2 regions of the Shinella sp. AETb1-6 genome follow, and region 1 is predicted to be linked to the other one. Evidence: predicted binding sites of a transcription regulator. Region 1 holds the regulator's gene; the other holds the start of a gene.
What was found. The regulator LexA, encoded in region 1, represses DNA repair genes until DNA is damaged. The targets are predictions, from matches to a motif close to TGTTCNNNNTGTGTTCNG.

Region 1 (3,243 bases):
ACGCCGCAACGCTCGGCCTCGTCGCCGGTTATGCGGCGTGGCGCGAGCGGCCTGTGCGCAAGGAGGGCAAAGGCGGCGCGCTGCGCCTGACCGGCGGCGCGGCCGGGCGCTTCTTCGGCGGACTTCTGCTGTCATCGGCGATCGGAAGCCTATCGACGCTGATCTACTCCATCGGCCACTTTCACCGTGTGCCGGCCTACGGCCTTGCCGGCAACCTGCTTGCCATGCCGGCGATCAGCGCGATCGTCATGCCCTTCGGCCTCATCGCCGTCCTGCTCATGCCCTTCGGGCTGGATGCCGTTCCTTTTGCCATCATGGGCAAGGGCATCGAATGGATGATCGCGCTGGCGGTCTGGGTTTCGAGCTGGAAGGGCGGGGATATCGTCACGGGCCGTATCCCCATGTCCGCCTTCCTGCTGATCGGTGTCGGCGGCGGGCTTCTCTGTATCCTGCGCACGCGGCTGCGGCATGCCGGGACGGTTTTCATCGTCGCCGGTGCGCTGGTGGTCCTTTGGCCGTCTGCGCGCGGGAAGCCGGAATTGCTCATCTCCGAAGACGGTCGTCTGGTTGCGATCCTGCGCGGCGATGCGGTCGCCACGAACCGCGCCAAGCCGCCAGGTTTCATCTACGACCAGTGGCGCCGTGCCTTGCGGCTCGGCGACCTGACCAAGCCGGACATGCGAAAGACCGCCGGCCTGCTGCTGGCGGAACCGGCGACGAAGAAGGCTGCTGCCGAGACTGAGAGGAAACGACCGCGCCGCAAGGCGGACAGGAAGAAGGCGAAGGACGCGATGACGGAGGCTATCGCGGCGGCACGACAGGCGCAAACGTTCGTCTGCGAGGCGAAGGCCTTCTGTGCTGCCGTTTCCCCCAGCGGCTGGACGATCGTCACGCTTCAGGACACGGCCTTTCTGGGCACGGCCTGCGACACGGCCGATCTCGTCGTCGTACCCTTCGCCCTGCGGCTGGACAACTGCCGCTCGGGTGCGAGGCTTGTGACCGCGCGTCATCTGCGCCGAACGGGGGCTTTGGAAATCACGCCGCCGCTCGACGATCCCGCCGCAAGCCTCGGCGGCGCGACCAACATGCCGGCCGTGGAAACCGTGGTGCGCGCCTGGTCCCGGCACCGCACCTATGACTGGCGCAGCGATACATTCGAAACGGCAGCCGCAGCGCCGCCGGCAGAGATTGAAACCAACGAGGCCGATCGCTCGCCGCCGCAACTCCCGTGAAGCCAATCAAGCGGCAAGCTTCCCGGTTGGCAGCGATCGTAGAGGTTGGCAGCGATCTTAGAAAAGGCCGAATGACAGGAGGCAATCACAACCGCATAGCACCGGGCAAAGCGAGAGGAGCCTTAACCTGCCACGATCCATCATACCCGAACTGTGCGTTCCACACCCAATACGACGCTCACGACCCGCTATGCTGTCCAACGCCGCTCAGTGATACCGTCGTATAAGCCCGACGAGCTTCCCCTGAATCTTGACCCGGTCGGGGCCGAAGATCCGGGTCTCATAAGCCGGGTTCGCGGCTTCAAGTGCGATAGACGCGCCCTTGCGGCGGAAGCGCTTCAGCGTCGCCTCTTCGTCATCGACGAGAGCAACGATGATTTCACCGGGATTGGCGGTACTGGCATTGCGGATGATGACCGTGTCGCCATCGAGAATGCCGGCCTCGATCATCGAATCGCCCTTGACCTCCAGCGCATAGTGATCGCCGTTGCCGATCATTTCGGCCGGGACGGTGATCTCGTGCGTGTTGTTCTGGATGGCCGAGATCGGAACACCGGCGGCGATACGGCCCATGACCGGAACGGACACGGACGACGACATGGTCGGCTGCGGTGCGACGGGCTTGGATGGCGTTACGGCGGGGGGCTGCTTGCCGAGGCTGCCTTCGATGACCGACGGCGAAAATCCGCGACGCGGCTGGAGGCTGGGCGAATAGGCCTCCGGAAGCTTGATCACCTCGAGCGCGCGCGCCCGATTCGGCAGGCGGCGGATGAAGCCCCGTTCCTCGAGCGCCGTGATGAGGCGGTGGATGCCCGACTTCGAGGCAAGATCCAAGGCATCCTTCATCTCGTCAAAAGACGGAGGAATGCCGGATTCCTTCATACGCTCGTGAATGAACAGGAGCAGTTCCTGTTGTTTGCGCGTCAGCATGGCCTCTCCAGCGAGAATCGTGAAACAAATCCAGAACAGACACTATCCGTTCCACATGTGTTCCGCAAGGGCCTGCGGGCACAATAATGCCACTCAGGCCGCGGGTTCCCTGAGAACGAGGACGTCGCAGAGCGCGCCGGGTTCCTCTGCCGGCGCATGCGGCGGGCGGATCAGCAACCCCTCGGATTCGGCGAAGATCTTCATCATCGATGAATCCTGCTTCTCGAAGGGCGTGACCAAGAGACCGCCGTCCGGGCCGCGCTGAAGTCGCGCACGAATGTAATCCTGCCGGCGGTCGTTCTGCTTGAGCGGCACGGCGGCGGCGGCCTGGCGCATCCGGTTCATCGCGGGCAGGCGCGCGAGTTTGCGGACCAGCGGCTCCAGATAGAGATAGGAACAGACAAGGCTGGAAACGGGATTGCCGGGCAGGCCGATCACCTGGATATCGCCGAGGCGGCCGACCATCAGCGGCTTGCCCGGGCGCATGGCGATGCGCCAGAAATCGAGTGCCATGCCGGCCTCGCCGAGCACGGGCTGAACGAGATCGAAATCGCCGACGGATGCGCCACCGAGCGTCACCAACACGTCGATGTCCGTTTCCAGTCCCCGGCGCACGGCATCCAATATGGCCTGCTTGTCGTCTCTCACGATGCCCAGGTCTATCACCTCTGCGCCGGCTTCGCGCGCGATGGCCGCGACGCCGAAGCTGTTGGAGGCGATGATCTGGCTTGCACCGGGCGTTTCTCCCGGCGGCACGAGTTCGTCGCCCGTCGCAAGGATCGCGACCCGCGGGCGCGCATAGACGGACAGGTTTGGGTGGTTCATGGCTGCCGCAACGGTCAGCCGGCCGGCATCCAGCACCTGGCCGGCCTTCAGCACAACCTCGCCCGCTGTGAAATCCTGCCCCCGCGGGCGGATATGGCGGCCCTTGGGCGTGAGGAACGTCGTGCGGATGCGGCCGTCTTCCAGAAGCTCGGTGTCTTCCTGAAGGATGACCGTATCGGCGAAGGCCGGGAGCGGCGCGCCGGTGAAGATGCGCACCGCTTCCCCCGGGCCGGCCGTGCCGTCGAAAGCGTGACCG
Region 2 (3,243 bases), on a different contig from region 1:
GGCGGCGGAAAACAGAAGAAGGGATTTCATCCGGGCTCCGGTGAGACTTGGCAGTCTCCCCGTTTACCACGGATCAGCCGGCTGGAAAGCCGCCTGGAAAGAATGGCGTCAGCTCATCGACTGGCGCTGGAGCGTGACGAAGAGAACGAGGCCGGCGCCCTGCTTCTCGATCCCGAGCCCGCCGGCATTGCTCCAGGCGAGACCGCCGACCGGCGCGATCATCATCGCCGAGAGGGCGAAGATGCGCAGAAGCGTCGCGGCGGTGTGGGTGAGGGCGGTCATCGGGTTCGTCTTTCGGTTTGCTATCAGATAGAGGCGCGGCACATCTGCGGTGCGGAGCACGCGACGAGCTTGCCGTTGGAATTGTGGGCGTTGCGGCGGTAGTCCGTCTCGACGGCAGCAGCGAGCATGATCGCGAAAATCGCCATCAGAAGCGTGATGATCGTGAGGCGGCGAGCGAGAATGTCCATTGTCTTGTCCCTGAAGCAGAATGTTGCTGTGGTGCCTTTGTCGCATTCCGGGACTGAACGCTCCCTGAGAGGCCGGTTCATCTCCCGTTCAGAAAAGGTGTGAATGCGCCTTGAAGGAGCCCCGGGCACCCTCTACGTCTGGCCCTCTACGTCCGGAACGACACCAAGGAGAGACCGAAATGACCGCGCCGATCGAAGTCTATTACTGGCCCACGCCGAATGGCTACAAAGTCACGATCATGCTGGAGGAGCTGGGTGTTCCCTATGACGTCAGCTATATCAATATCGGCAAGGGCGAGCAGTTCGCGCCTGATTTCCTGAAGATCGCGCCCAACAACCGCATGCCGGCGATCATCGATCCGGACGGACCCGGCGGCGCGCCGATTTCGATCTTCGAGTCCGGCGCGATCCTGCAATATCTCGGCCGCAAATACGGGCAGTTCTATCCGGCGGACGAGCGCCGGCGCGTCGACGTCGACCAGTGGCTGTTCTGGCAGATGGGCGGGCTTGGACCGATGGCGGGACAGGCGCATCATTTCCGCGATTACGCACCTGAGAAGATCGCCTACGGTATCGACCGCTATACCAACGAGGTGAACCGTCTCTACGGCGTGATGAACCGGCGGCTTGCCGATCGCGACTATCTGGCCGGCGATTATTCCATCGCCGATATGGCATGCGTCGGCTGGGTGCGCTCCTACGAAAAGCAGGGGCAGGATCTGAACGACTTTCCGCATCTCAAGCGGTGGTTCGAGACGGTGATGGCGCGGCCGGCCGTCGAGCGCGGCATCGCGGTCGGTCAGGAAGAGCGGGCCCGTCAGGCCAACCTTGCCGAGGACAAGGAAGCCCAGAAGATCCTGTTCGGCCAGCGCGCGCGATAATCGAGACGGCAAAGCCGGCGCTTGGCGCCGGCTTTTCGATTTTTTAGAGCCGTGTCCAGGTCTGTGACTTGCACAGAACCGCCAGCACGCAGCCCTTCATGCGCAGCGAGCTGCCACTCACCGTGCCGGAGCCGCTATAGGTCTTGTCCGTTTCCGGGTCGGTGATCGAGCCGCTGTAGTCGGTGCCGGCGCCCTTCATCTGGCCGATGCGCTTGCCGGCATGTTTTCCCGTCTTCAAGGTAATGCAGAAGCCGCCGCCGCATTTGGCGATCGCCGCGGTCGCGCCGCTTGCCGTCTTCCAGTTGCCTTCGATCGGCTCGGCGGCATTGGCGACGACGGGCATGGCGAAAAGGGCAGCAATGAGCAAGGTCCTCAGTTTCATTCTCTTCCTCCTCCAGAATGAGCGCGCAGAATATCTTACGCAAACGTAAAGGTAAATATGCGTGAAACGCGAATCCCGCGCGGTGGAAAAGGGGCGGAGCGACCGTAAAATCGTGGTCCGGAAATTTGCCGCCGTTCGCCGTGGTTAGCGAAGCGTTGAAATCGTCGTTTGAACAATCGGTAAATTTTGAAGCAAATCCGCCGGATTTCAGAGGGTCCGATGTTTAACGAAAATCCAATTTTACCAAGCGTTTGGATTTTGTTCGTCTCAAATTAAGCATGCCTTTTAAGCGCATTTTGAAGGCCCCGCGGCATAGTGGAGCCATAAGACGAGCACGGGATAACCGGCCGGCAAAACTCTCGGGGAAGACCAAGGCCGCGCAGACGGCAGGCGCCACGAGAGGCCCGAAAGGGCAGGTAAAACAGGACAAAAGAACAGAAAACCAGTCAGACAGGGACTATCGAAATGGCACGCTTTGATTTTCAGAACACCGAAACGGCCGCCATGACTGGCGGTGACAACCGCGCCGAAACCTTCTGCGACATGGGCCTGATGTATGCGACGGGTCGCGGTTGCGATATCGATGTCGTCCAGGCGCACAAATGGCTCAACATCGCCGCGATCAAGGGCTGCGACCGCGCCGCCGAACTGCGTGCCGATCTTGCCGCGACAATGACGAAGACCGACCTTGCGCTCGCGCTGCGCGCCGCCCGCGAGTGGATGACGCTGCATTGAGTGAATAGGCATTAGGCGATAGGCAGTAGGCATTAGCGATAGGCGATTGCGGCGAAGAAGAAACTTGAAAACCAAGCCGCCGTCGTAAAATCCTACTGCCTACTGCCTACTGCCTACTGCCTACTGCCTACTGCCTACTGCCTTCAGAACCAGCGGCAGGGCTTCCTCCAGCAGGGCCATGTCGCTCTCCGGTCCCGTGCTGATGCGGATGCATCGGTTGAGGGGCGCGATACCGGGCATGCGGATGAACACGCCATGCTCCATCAGGCCGTCGACGATGGCCTTGGCATGCACGCCGTCGCGACCGCAGTCGATGGTGACGAAATTCGTCGCCGACGGCAGCGGCGCAAGACCGTTCTCCTTGGCAATGGCGGTGATGCGTGCGCGCGACGCCGCGATACGGACGATCACATCCTTCAGATACGTCTGGTCCTCGAGGGCGGCGAGCGCCGCCGCGATCGACACCCGCGCCATGCCGAAATGGTGGCGGATCTTGTCGAAGGCCTGCGCATTGCCGAGCGTGCCGATGGCATAGCCGACGCGCGCGCCCGCCAGTCCGTAGGCTTTCGAGAAGGTGCGCATGCGCAGAATGTTCGGCTGGCCGATCAGCGCGGCAATGGACGGAATGGTTCCGGCCGGCGCCGTCTCGCCATAGGCCTCGTCCAGCACGAGCAGCGTCGTTTCCGGCAAAGCCTGCGCGAAGGCGACGATGCTGTCGGCATCCCACCAGCTGCCCATCGGGTTGTCGGGATTGGCGAGGTAGACGAGCGGGGCG

Region 2: a site for LexA is predicted at 1,982-1,999, ahead of GR158_RS09880 (sel1 repeat family protein). Genes of this name have one in related genera too.

What each region holds. Positions count from the first base shown of each region.
Region 1 covers NZ_WUMM01000012.1:116,558-119,800, reverse strand. Annotated here, with positions in the region: gene GR158_RS19940 (ComEC/Rec2 family competence protein) at 1-1,232, shown strand, start outside; gene lexA (transcriptional repressor LexA) at 1,440-2,162, opposite strand; gene glp (gephyrin-like molybdotransferase Glp) at 2,256-3,243, opposite strand, start outside.
Region 2 covers NZ_WUMM01000004.1:438,430-441,672, forward strand. Annotated here, with positions in the region: gene GR158_RS09865 (YnfA family protein) at 1-30, opposite strand, end outside; gene GR158_RS25110 (hypothetical protein) at 109-282, opposite strand; gene GR158_RS25115 (hypothetical protein) at 306-470, opposite strand; gene GR158_RS09870 (glutathione binding-like protein) at 650-1,351, shown strand; gene GR158_RS09875 (DUF2147 domain-containing protein) at 1,395-1,733, opposite strand; gene GR158_RS09880 (sel1 repeat family protein) at 2,199-2,468, shown strand; gene GR158_RS09885 (pyridoxal phosphate-dependent aminotransferase) at 2,589-3,243, opposite strand, start outside.